Regions from separate parts of the Nonomuraea marmarensis genome, predicted to be linked through region 1. Evidence: riboswitches for the same ligand, from Rfam matches in the RefSeq annotation. Region 1 holds a riboswitch; each other region holds the start of a gene.
What was found. A riboswitch is a leader RNA that binds a small molecule or an ion and turns the genes downstream of it on or off. The one in region 1 is predicted to bind cyclic di-AMP.
Positions count from the first base shown of each region.

Region 2: it holds a riboswitch for cyclic di-AMP, as region 1 does, so the genes downstream of both, ACFLIM_RS00590 (glycoside hydrolase family 25 protein) here and ACFLIM_RS23370 (CHAP domain-containing protein) in region 1, are expected to answer to the same signal.
Region 3: it holds a riboswitch for cyclic di-AMP, as region 1 does, so the genes downstream of both, ACFLIM_RS15700 (C40 family peptidase) here and ACFLIM_RS23370 (CHAP domain-containing protein) in region 1, are expected to answer to the same signal.

Region 1 is NZ_JBICRM010000014.1:35,097-40,256, forward strand. It holds gene ACFLIM_RS23355 (RNA polymerase sigma factor) at 1-246, opposite strand, end outside; gene ACFLIM_RS23360 (YciI family protein) at 405-845, opposite strand; gene ACFLIM_RS23365 (YoaK family protein) at 1,009-1,728, opposite strand; gene ACFLIM_RS23370 (CHAP domain-containing protein) at 1,869-2,537, opposite strand; cyclic di-AMP (ydaO/yuaA leader) riboswitch at 2,550-2,686, opposite strand; gene ACFLIM_RS23375 (Gfo/Idh/MocA family protein) at 2,803-3,756, opposite strand; gene ACFLIM_RS23380 (aldo/keto reductase) at 3,777-4,598, opposite strand; gene ACFLIM_RS23385 (hypothetical protein) at 4,697-5,160, shown strand, end outside.
Region 2 is NZ_JBICRM010000001.1:109,169-114,328, reverse strand. It holds gene ACFLIM_RS00605 (RDD family protein) at 1-35, opposite strand, end outside; gene ACFLIM_RS00600 (hypothetical protein) at 113-1,156, shown strand; gene glnA (type I glutamate--ammonia ligase) at 1,249-2,673, shown strand; cyclic di-AMP (ydaO/yuaA leader) riboswitch at 3,035-3,181, shown strand; gene ACFLIM_RS00590 (glycoside hydrolase family 25 protein) at 3,194-3,922, shown strand; gene ACFLIM_RS00585 (DUF488 domain-containing protein) at 3,960-4,310, shown strand; gene ACFLIM_RS00580 (B3/B4 domain-containing protein) at 4,326-5,057, opposite strand; gene ACFLIM_RS00575 (MFS transporter) at 5,093-5,160, opposite strand, start outside.
Region 3 is NZ_JBICRM010000008.1:189,861-195,020, forward strand. It holds gene serA (phosphoglycerate dehydrogenase) at 1-1,462, shown strand, start outside; gene ACFLIM_RS15695 (class I SAM-dependent methyltransferase) at 1,883-2,698, opposite strand; gene ACFLIM_RS15700 (C40 family peptidase) at 2,753-3,310, opposite strand; cyclic di-AMP (ydaO/yuaA leader) riboswitch at 3,338-3,477, opposite strand; gene ACFLIM_RS15705 (3-isopropylmalate dehydrogenase) at 3,578-4,624, shown strand; gene ACFLIM_RS15710 (branched-chain amino acid aminotransferase) at 4,822-5,160, shown strand, end outside.

The DNA.
Region 1 (5,160 bases):
GCGTTCGAGGCGTTCGTTCCTGCGGATCAGGTCGATGGCGCGGCGTTTGGACACGGTCATCAGCCAGGCGCCGGGGTTGCGCGGCACACCGGACTCCGGCCACTGCTCCAGGGCGGCCACCAGCGCGTCCTGCGCCAGCTCCTCGGCGAGGCCGACGTCGCGCACCAGCCGGGCCAGCCCGGCGATGAGCCGGGCCGCCTCGATCCGCCATACCGCCTCGATCGCGCGGTGCGTGTCGGAAGCCATCACCGGCCCATGAGACCAGCACAAACCCCCGCCCCGCAACCCACGCCCCCGGTCCGGACGGCCGCCGCCCGTCCGGCCGAACGGGCAGTGCCCGGTCGGATGATGGCCTGACGGCCGGCGGTCACGCGGCCGGAGCCGAGCGGGCGGCGGTCGTAAGGTCAGCCGTTGGGGCGGTCGGCGCCGAGGCGCTCGCGGAGGGCCTCTTCGCGCTCGCGCGCCTCCTGCGGCAGCGACTCGTCCGGTACGTCCGAGGCGTCGAACACCCGCCACACATCCAGCCCGATCCCGTCATGCCCCGGCGGCACCGGGACGCGCAGGGCCCACTCGATGGCCTCCTCCCTGGACTTCACCTGGATCAGCCAGAACCCGGCGATGAGCTCCTTGGCCTCGGCGAACGGCCCGTCGATCACGCTCGCCTTGCCGCCGCTGTAGGCGATCTGGGCCCCGTGCGAGCTCGGGTAGAGCCCTTCGCCGGCCAGCAGCACCCCCGCCTTGGCCAGCGACTCGTTGTAGGCGTGCATGTTGTCGACCAGCTCCTGGCTGGGCAGCACCCCGGCCTCGGTGTCCGCGTTGGCCTTGCCCACGATCATGAACTTCATCGAAGTCGTCTCCCTTTCGTCCGCACCGGCCGCGGCCGGTCTCATCAACGCGTCGAACGACTCCGTGGCGGATCGACACGTCCGCCGGAAATCTATTTCGTGAAGAGCCGGGCGGCACCGGTTGCCGAGAAATCTACAACGTAAAGGCGGTCGCTCAGGAGGGTCATCGAGCCTTCGGCGGGCGGGCCGCGACGGTGACGGCCGCGAGCAGGGCCAAGGCCACCGCCAGCGGCGGCACCGGACCGGCTTTCAGGTACAGCACGGCGCCGGCCAGCGCGCCGGCGAACATCGCGACGACCGACACGGCCCGGCGCCAGGCCGCCCACATCGGCGGATCGGCGGCCAGGCCGGTGAGGATGGTGGTGAGGACGTTGGTGGTGATCATGTCGGGCACTCCCAGCCTGCGCACGGTCGCGTTCTGCACGCCCATGCCGTAGGCGAGCAGGCCGATGAGCGGCGCCTGCGCCATGGCGTCCCGGTGACCGGCCACCTGAGCCACGACGAGGGCGGCGGCGACGAGGAGCGCGTGCGCGGCGGTGAGGGCGACGAACTCCCGCCGCGCGTTCCGCATCCGCCGGGCCAGGCGTCCCGCGCTCCATGCCCCGGCGGTGAAGCCGGCGACGGCCAGCGGCGGGGCCCATACCGACAGCTGGGGCTCTCCGGCCAGGGCGAAGCCGAGGAAGACCACGTTGCCGGTCATGTTGGCGACGAAGACCCGGTTCAGGCCGAGGAAGCTGACGGCGTCGACGAGGCCGGTCACGATGGTCAGCAGGATCAGCAGGGCAGGCAGGACGTCGTGCCGGTTCGCGCCGCGGGGGAACAACGCGTCGGCGACCCACCGCAACGCGCGCCTCACGCGGTACTCGTAACCGTCGCGCCGCACCCGCAAACCATGCCGCCAGACGACGCTGTCTCCGCAAAGCGGGTCAGACCGCCCACCTCAGGGCCCGGGAACGCGGCGAGCGCACGTCCCGTGCGGGACGCGCGCTCGTTCGCGGCTGGAAGGCCAGGAGCCCGTCAGGCTCAGGCGGCGTACTCCGGATAGCCGTAGCCGACGACATCCGACTTCGGACGGACGCGCTCCTCGACCTTGCCGTTGCCGGTGTTGCCCTCGATCGTGGAGATGGTGCCGTTCTGGTTGTCCTTCACCACGAACCCGACGTGCCGGATGTCGGTGAGGTCCTTGCCGCCGTTCCAGGCGAAGAAGACGACGGCGCCGGGCTTGGCGACGGTGCCGAAGCGGTGGGTGCCCTCGAACCACTTGGCGTAGGCGACGGTGTAGGCGTCCGCGCCGATCTGCGAGTGGGCGCCGCTCTGGTTGCCGACCCAGGAGACGAACATCGCGCACCAGGCGCCGTTCAGGTAGTCGGTCCTGGTCCCGCCGTCGCGGGCGACGGTCTCGGCGGCTCGCGGCGAGGCGGCGTACCAGTCCTGGTACTTGGTGCCGCCACCGGCGGCGTTCTCCGAGGTGCCGACCTGGGACTTGGCGACGGCCAGGACCTGGGCGGCGGTGACGTTGACCTTGGCCTGCCCGGACTTGATGTCGTGGTCGGCGACGGCGGCCGGCCGCTGCGCCGTGTCGGCGCTGGCCACGGCAGCCTGGCCGCCGAGGGCCGAGGCGATGACGGTGGCGCCGAGCAGGGCGCGAGCGATGTTGGTCTTCGAGGTACGGCTGAAACAGTGTTTTGCCATCGAGGGGGTTACTCCTTGCTTCCATGCCGCTTACCGGGTTAGCTGACGGGTTCGGACGTGGAAGCTGCCCTACGGCACCGGAGTGCCGATTCACCCCAAGGACCTGGGTCCCCGGTTCCGCCCTGAGGCGGATTCAGCGGTCACAGGACCGTCCTGTGATCGTTCGTACGATGGTTGGACATTGCCCGAAAAATCGGACATCTGCCCTGATATGCCTCATAAGGTAATACATGCGGCAAGTGGATTACAACTGGATAAAGCCCACTTAGCCGAGTTGCGTCCGGGCGTTGGCCAGCAGCCCCATCATCGCGAGGGACTCGTCAAGGGGCATGATCGAGGATTCGGTCCTGCCTTCGGCCGTGGCGGCGCGGACTTCGCGCAACTCTCCGGCGTATCCGTTGTCCGCCGGATCGAGCAGATGCTCCTCCGGCTCCATGGAGGGCCCGGAAAGTAAAATCTGCTGCGGCGCCCAGAACGGCGCCTGGATGTCCGCCCGCATGCCCGTGCCGACAACGGTGGCGTTGTTCGGGTAATTCCCCAGCAACGAGGTCTCCACGAGAGCCCGCCTGCCGCCGGGGTAGAGCAACACCCCGGCCGCCTCCGCGTCCACCCCGTTGGGCGCCAGGGAGCCGGTGACGCGCAGGTCAGCGGGCAGGCCGAGGAGCAGCTGGGCCAGCCCGAACGGGTAGATCCCCAGGTCGAGCAGGGCCCCGCCGCCCAGCTCCGGCGCCCACAGGCGGTGCGCGGGGTCGTAGGGGAGGGTGAAGCCGAAGGACGCCTGCACCGAGCGGAGGTCTCCGAAGCGCGGATCGGCCGCGACGCGCTGGATGAGCGGGTTGAACCGCATCCACATGGCTTCCATCAGGAACACCCGTGCCTCGCGCGCCAGGCGTACCATCTTCTCCGCGTCGGCCACGGTCGCGGCGAGGGGCTTCTCGCACAACACGGCCTTGCCCGCGGCGATCGCCGCCTCGGCCACCTCCAGGTGCTGGGCGTGCGGCGTCGCCACGTAGATCGCGTCCACCGCCGGGTCGGCGCACAGCCGCTCATAGGAGTCGTACGCCGACTCCGCCCCCAGCGCGGCGGCCAGGGACTGCGCCCGGCTCAACACCCTGGACCCGACGGCGGCCACCCGCATCCCCGGCTCGGCCACGATGGCCGCCCCGACCGTACGGGCGATACCGCCCGTTGCCGCAATTCCCCACGCAAAATCCCGCACGGGGGAGGAGCATAGACCTATCAGGTCATGTTGAACGTGTCGGGGTCAGGCCCGATGCGCCGGCCCTTGTTCATCGCGCCGATGGCGGCCATGTCCTCGGCGTCGAGGATGAAGTCGAAAACCTCGATGTTCTCGGCGATCCGCGACGGGGTCACGGACTTGGGGATGACCACGTTGCCGAGCTGCAGGTGCCAGCGGAGCACGATCTGCGCGGGGGTCTTGCCGTACTTGGCCGACAGCACCGCCAGCGCCGGGTCCCCGAGCAGCCCCTTGCCCTGCCCGAGCGGGCTCCACGCCTCGGTGAGGATGCCGTTGGCCTCGTGGAAGGCCCGCAGCTCCCGCTGCTGCAGGTACGGGTGCAGCTCGATCTGGTTGATGGACGGCGTGATGTCGGCCTCGTCCATCAGCCGGGTGAGCGTCGAGACGGTGAAGTTGGACGTGCCAATGGCCTTCGCCCGCCCGTCGCGGTAGATCTTCTCCATCTCCTTCCACGCCTGCACGTACCTGCCCTGCCCGGGCACCGGCCAGTGGATGAGGAACAGGTCGACATAGTCCAGGCCCAGCCTGGCCAGGCATTCGTCGAAGGCCTCCGCCGCGCGGGTGTGGTCGGCGTTCCACAACTTGGTGGTGACGAACACCTTCTGGCGCGGCAGCCCGCTGGCGCGCACGGCCCGCCCCACACCCTCTTCGTTGTCATAGGCGGCGGCGGTGTCGACGTGCCGGTAGCCGGCCTTCAGCGCGGTCGCCACGGCCTGCTCGGCCTCGTCGGCGGGGACCTGCCAGACGCCGAAGCCCAGCTGCGGGATCTGCACGCCGTCGGTGTTGAGCATGAGCGAGTTCATACCCTCCATTGTTCATGTCGAGTTTCTGAGGGCTTAAGGCGGCCGGGCTAGCTTGAAGCGGTCGTGAACGGGCCATCACCCGGCTGGGAGGGCAACGAGTGGTCGAACAGGCGTCGGCCTGGGTGGAGTCCCCGCTCCAGATGCTGTGCGCCGTCGAGGCTCACCATGCCGGGCTGCTCGGTCCCGCGACGGTCGTCGTGCCGCGCGCGGGTCTGCGGGCGCTGAAGGCCACGCGTAAGGAGCTGGGCCGTCTCGGGCTGCCCGACGGCCTGATCATGGCCGAGCCGCGTGAGCGCATGCCCCGGCGCGTGCAGGCCGTCGGCGACGCCTTCTCCGGCAAGGTGCAGCTGCGCTGGCTCGTCTCCAACCCCGGCCGCATCGTCATCGTGGACGACGGGCTGGCCACGATCCGGCTGCTCGAACTGCTGGCCGCGGGGCCGTACAAGCCGCTGCTGCGGGCCCGCGCGGAGCCGACCAGGCTGCGCGCCGCGCTCGGCCTGGCGGCCGCGCTGCGCCTGCGCATGAGCAGGGTCTCCGTCTTCACCGCCCTGGCCGTGGACGA
Region 2 (5,160 bases), on a different contig from region 1:
CACGTCTGCGTCCACCGAGGTCCGTTGCCGCTCATGCCCTCCACGGTAGCCGCCCGGTGGGCCGGTCCGGATTGTGACCCAACCGCGTCAAGAGACGGTCATGATGTACGCCATGCCACACGGGGATGACCTTGACGAGCGCTTCAACGCGCTGGTCTCACAGATCGACGCCGAGGAACAGCGCAGGATGCGGGCCGACGCGAAAAGAGGGGCCAGAGAGCGGCGTACAGACCGGTCGGACGCCCGCTTATCCACGGCGGCCAGGCCCGAGACAGGACCGCCGCGGCGGGTCGGGCGGGCCTGGCTCGCGATGGCCACGATCACGGCGCTGATCGCCGCCGCGGGCGTGGTGGTCATGTTCCGGCCCGACCTGCTCGCCCCCTCGGGCGCGGTGCCCGAAGAGACCACGCCGGTGGTTGCTATGGCCGAGGAGACCACACCGGTGGTCGCGGCGCCGGCGGAGGTGGTGAGCCCGTTCGCCGGGTCCCCGGCCGAGGACTACGCCGACGGGATCGACGGGTTCGTGCTGCCGGAGGCGAAGGCGCTGGGCGGGTTGTCGAAGAAGGACGTGGCCAAGGGGCTGGAGCGGACGCGCGAGCTGCTGGCCGCCGCCTACCTCGACAAGAAGACGCTGCTGGGCGGAGATCCGGACGCCTTCGCCAAGTTGCTGGACCGCGAGCAACGCGACTGGTTCCGCGATGACCTGGACGACTCGAAGGAGCCCAACCGGCCCATGGTGAACAGCTTCGCCCCGAAGACGGCCGAGCTCACCACCGAGGTCATCAAGGTGAGAGGACAGGCCACGCTGGGCACGTTCCGGGAAGACGGCCTGCGCGGGGTCGAGGTGAAGCTGAACCACCTGGTCGTCTACGCGGTGCACCGCCCCGGCCAGCCCGCCACCACCGTCAGGCTCGTCACCCATCCCACCGGAAGCGTGCAGTTGTACCGCGAGTCCGGCCGGCTCGTCGTCTGGGTGGACGGGTGGGGTGCGAGCGCGACGCCCGCCCGCTGCGACGTGGAGGACGGGTTCATTCACCCCTACTACGAGGATTCGCCTGAGGACAAGGTGGGTGCCACCGGACCACCCTCAGATCCCTACGTTCTGGACGACGAGCCGAGCAGCGACGACGGCTGCGAGGCGTCGCAGGGCACCTGACCTACGTAACATGTGTGAAACAAACGAGACACCATTCGGAAACGGCCACGGCCTAACGTCGGCATGATGGCCAGTCCCAGGGAGGTTCGAGAGTGTTCAACTCCGCCGACGACGTCCTGAAGTTCATCAGTGACGAAGGGGTGCAGTTCGTCGATGTCAGGTTCACAGACCTGCCGGGGACGACTCACCACTTCACCTTCCCGGTTGAGAACTTCGGCGCGAGCGTCTTCACAGACGGACTCATGTTCGACGGCTCGTCGATCCGCGGATTCCAAGCGATCCACGAGTCCGACATGCTGCTGCTGCCCGACCCGACCAGCGCCGTGGTGGACCCGTTCCGCCAGCACAAGACGCTCAATCTGAACTTCTTCGTGCACGACCCGCTGACCGGCGAGGCCTACAGCCGCGACCCGCGCAACGTCGCGCGCAAGGCCGAGGACTACCTCAGGGGCACCGGCATCGCCGACACGGTCTACTTCGGCCCCGAGGCCGAGTTCTATATCTTCGACGACGTGCGCTTCGAGACGAAGCAGCACGCCGGCTACTACTACATCGACTCCATCGAGGGCGCCTGGAACACCGGCAAGGCGACCGAGGGCGGCAACCTCGGCTACAAGCCGCGCTACAAGGGCGGCTACTTCCCCGTGCCGCCGATGGACCACTTCACCGACCTGCGCTCGGAGATGGTCCGCAACCTCATCGAGTGCGGCATCGACGTCGAGATGCAGCACCACGAGGTCGGCACCGCGGGTCAGGCGGAGATCGACTTCAAGTTCGGCACGCTGCTCAAGACGGCCGACAACCTGATGCTCTACAAGTACATCATCAAGAGCACCGCGCTCGAATTCGGCCACACGGTCACGTTCATGCCCAAGCCGCTCTTCGGCGACAACGGCTCCGGCATGCACTGCCACCAGTCGCTCTGGAAGGACGGCTCGCCGCTCTTCTACGACGAGGTCGGCTACGCGGGGTTGTCCGACACGGCCCGCTACTACATCGGCGGCCTGCTCAGGCACGCGCCGTCGCTGCTGGCCTTCACCAACCCGACGGTCAACTCCTACCACCGCCTGGTCCCCGGCTACGAGGCCCCGGTCAACCTGGTCTACTCCCAGCGCAACCGCTCGGCCTGCGTACGCATCCCGATCACGGGCTCCAACCCGAAGGCCAAGCGCATCGAGTTCCGGGTGCCGGACCCGTCGTGCAACCCGTACTTCGCCTTCTCGGCGATGCTGATGGCGGGCATCGACGGCATCCGCAACAAGATCGAGCCGCCGGAGCCGGTCGACAAGGACCTCTACGAGCTGCCGCCGGAGGAGGCCCGCCAGGTGCCGCAGGTGCCCGGCTCGCTGCCCGAGGTGCTCACGGCGCTGGAGGAGGACCACGACTACCTGCTCGAGGGCGGCGTGTTCACGCCGGACCTGATCGAGACGTGGGTGGCGTACAAGCGGGAGAACGAGGTCGACCCGATCCGGCTGCGGCCGCACCCGCACGAGTTCGAGCTCTATTACGACATCTGATCCCGTAGCCCGTAAAAGGCCATCGGCTGTCCCGTTGAGGGCACGGTCGATGGCCTTTCGGTTGCCACGAGAAAGTCACCAAGACTGAAAGCGCCGGTCGAGAGCCGATCACCGTGAACCCCACCGGCACCTCCCGCCACGAGCGGAGAGGTCACGAATGTCCCCCGGTCCCGGGCTCGCGTACCGCGCCGAAGATTTTGCCAAAGCCCTGAAATCCCTACAGGTACGGCGATTCAGGGTTTACGCGAGTACGCGTACATTGCGAGGGGATTTGCCCCACTTGCAATGATTATGGGGGCATATATACCTTTTTCAGCATTACGGCCCACGTTTTGGCGAGCACTCGCCGGATCGTTGCCGCATCGTTGACAGGCCGAATCCGCACATCACGGAGCCGGGGACCCGCCTTTATCCCGGGGTGAATCGGACGCCAGCCCAGGCTGCGCCCGTAGGGCACTTCCAAGCCCGAACCCGTCAGCTAACCCGGTAGGCGACATGGAAGCAAGGAGTCAAATCCCCCATGCTCGATCTCTCCAAACGGCTCAGCCTCTCTGCCGCCGGCGCTCTCCTGGCCGGGGCCACCACACTGGCGAGCGTGACCGGCCCGGCGATCGCGTCGACCGCCGAGCATGGCCCGGCGCACGCGGCCGTGCAGGAGCAGGAGCCGCTCACCTACGGCCAGGACGTCTCCAACTACCAGCCGCTGTACGACTGGAACGCCAGCCCGGCCCAGTTCGGCATCATCAAGGCCACCGAGGGCATGACCTTCACCGACGCCGCCTTCGCCAGGCACTGGCGGGAGCTGGGCAAGAAGGGCATCGTACGCGGGGCCTACCACTACGGCCACCCCCGCAACAACCCCATCGCCGAGGCCGACCACTTCCTGTCCGTGGTGAACGCCCAGCCCGCCAAGAGCGGGGACCTGCTGGTCCTCGACATGGAGACGACCGACGGCAAGTCCGTCGCCGAGGTCAACGCCTGGGAAAAGGCGTGGCTGTCGCACGTGAAGGCCAAGACCGGGATCACCCCGATGTTCTACAGCGGCTGGCGCTTCGCCAACATCTACGGCAAGGGCCTGTCCGAATATCCGTTGTGGGTCGCCCACTACGGCAAGGCCAAGGGGATGGTGACCCCGCCCGCCGACTGGAAGTCCTGGACCATCCACCAGTACTCCGACTACCCCGTCGACCAGGACGTCTCCGTACTGACCCCTGACCAGCTGCGCCACCTGGGCCGCCAGTCCGCCTGACCGGGCGGGCCACGAGGTGGTTGGGTAGGAACCGGTCATGGGACCGATCGTCATCCAGCGTGTCTACGATCACGCGCCTGCCCGCGGCGCGGTGTTCCTCGTCGACCGTGTGTGGCCTCGGGGAGTGCGCAAGGACGACCTGCGGCTCGACGGATGGCTGCCGGACGTCGCGCCGTCGAAGGAGCTGCGCCAGTGGTTCGGCCACCGGCCCGAGCGGTTCGCCGAGTTCGCCGAGCGTTATCGGGCCGAGCTCGCCGAGCACCCCGAGACGGTCGAACCGTTGCTCGCCGCCGCCGAGAAGGGGCCGGTGACGCTGCTCTACTCGGCCAAGGACACCGAGCACAACCAGGCTGTGGTGCTGCGGGACCATCTTCAGCGCGCCCGCTAGGGATCTCCTACGGCCTCACGTCCCCGCGAACTCGAACCGGGGCGCGGACGGGGCCAGGATCGCGGACTTCGGGGTGACGGGCCAGAGGGTGCTCAGCTCGTCGGAGAGCGTGGCCGTGAGGGACTCGATGTCCTGCCGCGCCGTGTCGTGCAGCGCCTCCGCGACGATCAGGACGTCGGTGGTCGTGTCGCGGATGGCCGAATAGCCGCTCTGGCGGTTGGTCCAGCGGCGGGCATGCGCGTTCCCGAGGGCGTCCGCGAAGATGACCTCCCCGGCCGGCGGGTGCTCCGTCTCGCCGGAGAAGGTCAGGTATGTCTCGTCGCCCGCCGCATGCCGCACTTCCACATACTCCGAGATCCGGGAGGCGTCGAACACTGCCACCGGGATGGCGTACGCGATGGAGACCGCGTTGCACAGGTCGATCACGGGATGCAGGCGCGGCAGAGATCCCTCTTTCCTGAAGCGGCGCAGCAGCGACTCCGAGGCGCACCGATATCGGGTCGGCTTGAGGCCCATCTTCGAGAACGCCCGCCGCCACGCCTGGATCTCCGGCAGCTCGCCTTCCGATGCGATGGCGAGCCTCTTGGCGGCGATCTCGCCGAACCGGGCGAGCCGGTCGTCGACGGAGACGTCCGTGGAGATGCCCGGCGCGAAGATCAACCCGGGCGCCAGCTCGGGAAAGTCCCGCCAGATGGCATCGGAATGCTGGAAATACATGGTCACCTCGTCATCGCGGCCGGGGAGCACGGGCCGATCACGATACCCGCATCCTCGCCTCCGGGTCAGGCGGGGATGGCGGGGTTGGCGGCGCGGGCGCGGCGGGCGGCCAGCGCGTAGCAGGCGCAGGTCA
Region 3 (5,160 bases), on a different contig from region 1:
CGTGGACGCGCTGATCGTCCGCTCCGCCACGCAGGTCGACGCCGAGGCCGTCGCCGCCGCGCCCAAGCTGCGCGTCGTCGCCCGCGCCGGCGTCGGCCTCGACAACGTCGACGTCGGTTCCGCCACCAAGGCCGGTGTCATGGTGGTCAACGCCCCGACCTCCAACATCACCAGCGCCGCCGAGCAGACCATCGCCCTCATCCTGGCCAGCGCGCGCAACACGGCCCAGGCCCACGCCGCGCTGAAGAACGGTGAGTGGAAGCGTTCCAAGTACACCGGGGTCGAGCTCGACGAGAAGGTCGTCGGCATCCTCGGGCTCGGCAAGATCGGCCAGCTCGTGGCCCAGCGGCTGCAGCCGTTCGGCGTCGAGCTGATCGCCTACGACCCCTACCTGCCGCCGGCCCGCGCCGCGCAGATGGGCGTCAAGCTGCTCAGCCTCGAAGAGGTGCTCAAGCAGGCCGACTTCATCACCGTTCACCTGCCCAAGTCCAAGGAGACGATCGGGCTCATCGGTGACAGGGAGCTGCACGCGGTCAAGCCGTCCGTACGCATCGTCAACGTCGCCCGCGGCGGCATCGTGGACGAGGGCGCGCTCTACTCGGCGATCAAGGAGGGGCGCGTCGCGGGGGCGGGTCTCGACGTGTTCGCCAAGGAGCCGTGCACCGACAGCCCCCTGTTCGAGCTGGACCAGGTCGTCGTCACGCCGCACCTGGGCGCCTCCACGCACGAGGCCCAGGAGAAGGCCGGCACCCAGGTCGCGCGCAGCGTGAAGCTGGCGCTCGCGGGCGAGTTCGTACCCGACGCCGTCAACGTGCAGGGCGGGGCGGTGGCCGAGGACGTCAAGCCTGGCCTGCCGCTGGCGGAGAAGCTGGGCCGGGTGTTCACCGCGCTGGCCGGCGAGGTCGCCACCAAGCTCGACGTCGAGGTGCGCGGCGAGATCGCCTCCCACGACGTGCGGGTGATCGAGCTGGCGGCGCTCAAGGGCGTGTTCGCCGGCGTGATCGAGGAGCAGGTCACCTACGTCAACGCGCCGCTGCTGGCCAAGGACCGCGGCGTCACCGTCGAGCTGGTGACCAGCTCCGAGAGCCCCGACTGGCGCAACGTGGTGACCGTGCGCGGCCTGCTCGCCGACGGCCGCCAGGTCTCGGTCTCGGGTACGCTCTCCGGCCCTCGCCAGATCACGAAGATCGTCGAGGTCAACGGCTACGAGATGGAGATCGAGCCGACGGCCCACCTGGCGTTCTTCACCTACACCGACCGTCCCGGCATCGTCGGCGTGGTCGGCCGGCTCCTCGGCGAGCACGGCATCAACATCGCCTCGATGCAGGTGGCCCGCGACGTCAAGGGCGGCAAGGCGCTCATCGCGCTGACCGTCGACTCGGCGATCCCGGCCGACGTGATCGAGCAGATCGTGGCCGAGATCGGCGCTGAGAGCGGCCGCTCGGTGGACCTGGAGGACTGACCTTTCGGTTTGTAGGGGCCGCCACCTGGATCGTTCCGGGTGGCGGCCTTTTTGTTGTCTCAGGATGCGAGATACTAGGACATCCAACGAGATGGCTCGGGTACTGTTGTTGGAAATGCGCCAGGTTCTCGTACTTATTACCTGCCGCGGCGGGGCCTGTTAGGGCAGGTCGACGACTCGCCGCGGTGAGCGGCGTTGCGTCGGCCAGTAAGCCCCTTTCGTCCGGTCCGTGATCCGGACCACGAGATCAGGCCCGGTCGGGTTCGCGACCGGGATCCGACTTCCCAGTGGAACGCGCCCGCGAAACGAGATGAGTCACATGTACGAGATGTATGTCTGGAACCGTGCCGAGGAGCACGAGGACGAGGCCGCCGAGGCCCTGCAGACCGCGCTGGACCGCCGGGACAACGGCGGCGCGCCTCAGAATTCCAGCCGGTAGAACACGGCCGTCCGCTTCATCCCCGGCAGAGCCTTGACGATCCAGGCCGAGACCCGGTGCGGGATCGACAACCGGTCGAACCCGTCGATGTCGAACGCGCTCACCGCGTCGACGCAGCGCAACCTCGGATGGATCTTCTCCAGATCCTGTGGGCCGTCGATCCCCCAGTAGAGCGTGGCCCCGGCCTTCTGGACAGGCTTGTTGAGCTTCTGCAGCCGGAGTCCGAACGAGCTGAGCGCGTCGAAGACGAACTGGCCGCTGGGAAACCGGTCCACGATCGCCCGCAGGAGCCCCTGGCCCTCGGCGGGGTCGAGGTAGTAGAGCAGGCCCTCGGCGACGACCAGCACGGGAGCGTCGTCGGGGACCTGCTCCAGCCATTTCAGGTCGGTGACCGATGAGCCGATCATGGAGTAGCCGGGCCGCTCGGGGAACAGGCGGCCACGCAGGTCGATGACCTCGGGGTAGTCCACGTCGTACCAGCGCACGGTGGGCGGCGGGGCCAGCCGGTGGACGCGGGTGTCGAGCCCGCAGCCCAGGTGGAGCACGGTGGCCGCCGGCTGCCGGGCCAGGAACTCCCTGGCCCAGTTGTCGATGAACCGGGCCCTGAGCGCGACCGCCGGGGCGGTGCGGGTGGTGATCCCCGTCTTGGTGAAGTCGTGGTCGATCCGCTCGACCGCCTCCGCGGCCAGCTCGTCGCCGAGGATCGGCTGCCGCGATCTCGCGTCGAGCGCCCTGCCGTACAGGGTGGCGAGGAGCGTGGCCTTCTCCCCGGTGAGGTGCACCTTCTCGGGTGGCATACACACCACGCTACGGCAGCGGCCCCGCGACGGCTCGCGGGGCCGCTTTCCTGGTCAGAGGATGGCGGTGAGCATCGACGGGGGAGGGGTGCGGCGTTGCTCGGACCAGAGTCGTACGCCCTTGGGGTCGGGCCGTACGGCGCCCACGAACGCGTCCCTGCGCCAGTCCGAGAGCTTCTCCTCCTTGACCACGTCCCCGGTGTGGGGCGCGTGCACCATGTAACCGGGTTTGGAGATCATCCCCACGTGCCCGAGATTGCTGAAGAAGACCAGGTCGCCGGGCTTGAGGTGATCCCAGGAGATCTTCCTGGAGAACGCGTTGTACTGCTCCGCCGCGGTACGCGGCAACTCGATCCCCGCGTCCTCGTAGGCCCTGAGCATGAGCCCGGAGCAGTCGTACCCCTGGTCGCTGGTCCCGCCCCAGACGTACGGGATGCCGCGCTTGTGCAGGGCGAAGTCGAGGGCGACCTTCCAGGCGGGCGTGGGCGCCTGCTTCTGCTGGATGCGTTTGACCTGGGGGCCGGTCAGGGTGGTCGGTCCATCGTGGGAGGTGGGTTGGGGGGAGGTGGCGTGGGCTGGGGTGGCCAGAGTGAGGCCGGCGGCGGCTGCCACCAGGAAAATGGCGATGCGAGACAGCGGACTGTCCTTCCATGCGGCCTACCGGGTTAGCTGACGGGCTCGGGCTTGGAAGCAGCCCTACGGCGGATGCCGATTCGCCCCATGGGGGAGGTGGGTCCCCGGCTCCACGCGACGCTGCGTGGATTAGGCTTGTCGGACTCTAACGAAACGGTCAAAGGGTTGTAAACCACCGCAAAACCGGACGTCCGAAAAATGAGATGCTGTGTTCGTCAGTCGAGACGAGCCGGTAAGGTACCGCCCATGGAGTCGCGTAACATCCGCCTGGCCGTCATCCCTGGGGATGGCATCGGCACCGAGGTCGTAGCCGAAGGACTCAAGGTCCTGGAGGCCGTAGGCACGAAGATCGAGCCCACGCACTACGACCTGGGCGCCGCGCGCTATCACCGCACCGGTGAGACGCTGCCGGACGCGGTGCTCCAGGAGCTGCGCGGCTACGACGCGATCCTGCTCGGCGCCGTGGGCGACCCCAGCGTGCCGCCGGGCGTGCTCGAGCGCGACCTGCTACTCCGACTGCGGTTCGAGTTCGACCACTACGTCAACCTGCGGCCGGTCAAGCTGTTCCCCGGCGTGGAGACCCCGCTGGCCGACACGCCCGCCGAGGACATCGACATGATCGTCGTCCGCGAGGGCACCGAGGGCCTCTACGCGGGCACCGGCGGCGTCATGCGGCGCGGCACGCCCCACGAGATCGCCACCCAGGAGTCGCTCAACACCGCCTACGGCGTCGAGCGCGTGGTGCGTTTCGCGTTCGAGAAGGCCAAGTCGCGGCCGCGCAAGAAGCTGACGCTCGTCCACAAGACCAACGTCCTCACCTACGCCGGCGACCTGTGGCAGCGCACGGTCAACCGGGTGGCGGAGGAGTTCCCCGAGGTCACGACCGATTACAGCCACATCGACGCGGCCTCGATGTTCTTCGTGAGCCAGCCCGAGCGGTTCGACGTGGTGGTCACCGACAACCTGTTCGGCGACATCATCACCGACCTCGGCGCGGCCATCGCCGGCGGCATCGGCCTGGCGGCCAGCGGCAACATCAACCCCGAGCGCACCGCGCCCAGCATGTTCGAGCCGGTGCACGGCAGCGCCCCCGACATCGCCGGGCAGGGCAAGGCCGACCCGACCGCGACCATCCTGTCGGTCGCCATGCTCCTCGACCACCTCGGCCTGCACACCGAGGCGGCCAAGGTCGAGCAGGCGGTCGCCGACGACATCGTCGACCGGCTGGCCGGCTGGGCGGGCCGCACCACCCACGAGATCGGCGACGACATCACCGCGCGAGTATCCGGCTAGGACCGCCTAGCCCCGAACGCGCCTGGTGGTCCGAGGAGGACTGCCAGGCGCTTTTTCGCGTCCAAACGGCCGAACCAGCCCATCGGGCACCGACGTTCTCATATAGCGAGACAATAGGAAGTACGAATACTGCTCCCGGGCAGTGTTCGCGTACGCCCCAAGCCTTGTCAGACATCTCAGAGAGAAGGACCGCCGTCATGACCATCGCTGAGAAGCTCAGCTTCGACGTGCAGCTATCCGACCACGCTCGCACCGCGGCCGAGCGGGAGCAGGTGCTGGCGGACCCCGGTTTCGGGCAGACCTTCACGGATCACATGATCTCGATCGACTACACCGAGGGGCAGGGGTGGCATGACGCCACGCTCAGGCCGTACGGGCCGCTCTCGCTCGACCCGGCCACCTCGGTCTTCCACTACGCGCAGGAGCTGTTCGAGGGTCTCAAGGCGTATCGGCAGATCACCGGCTCGATCGTGACATTCCGCCCGTACGCGAACGCCGCCCGCTTCAACCGCTCGGCCGGCCGCATGGCCATGCCC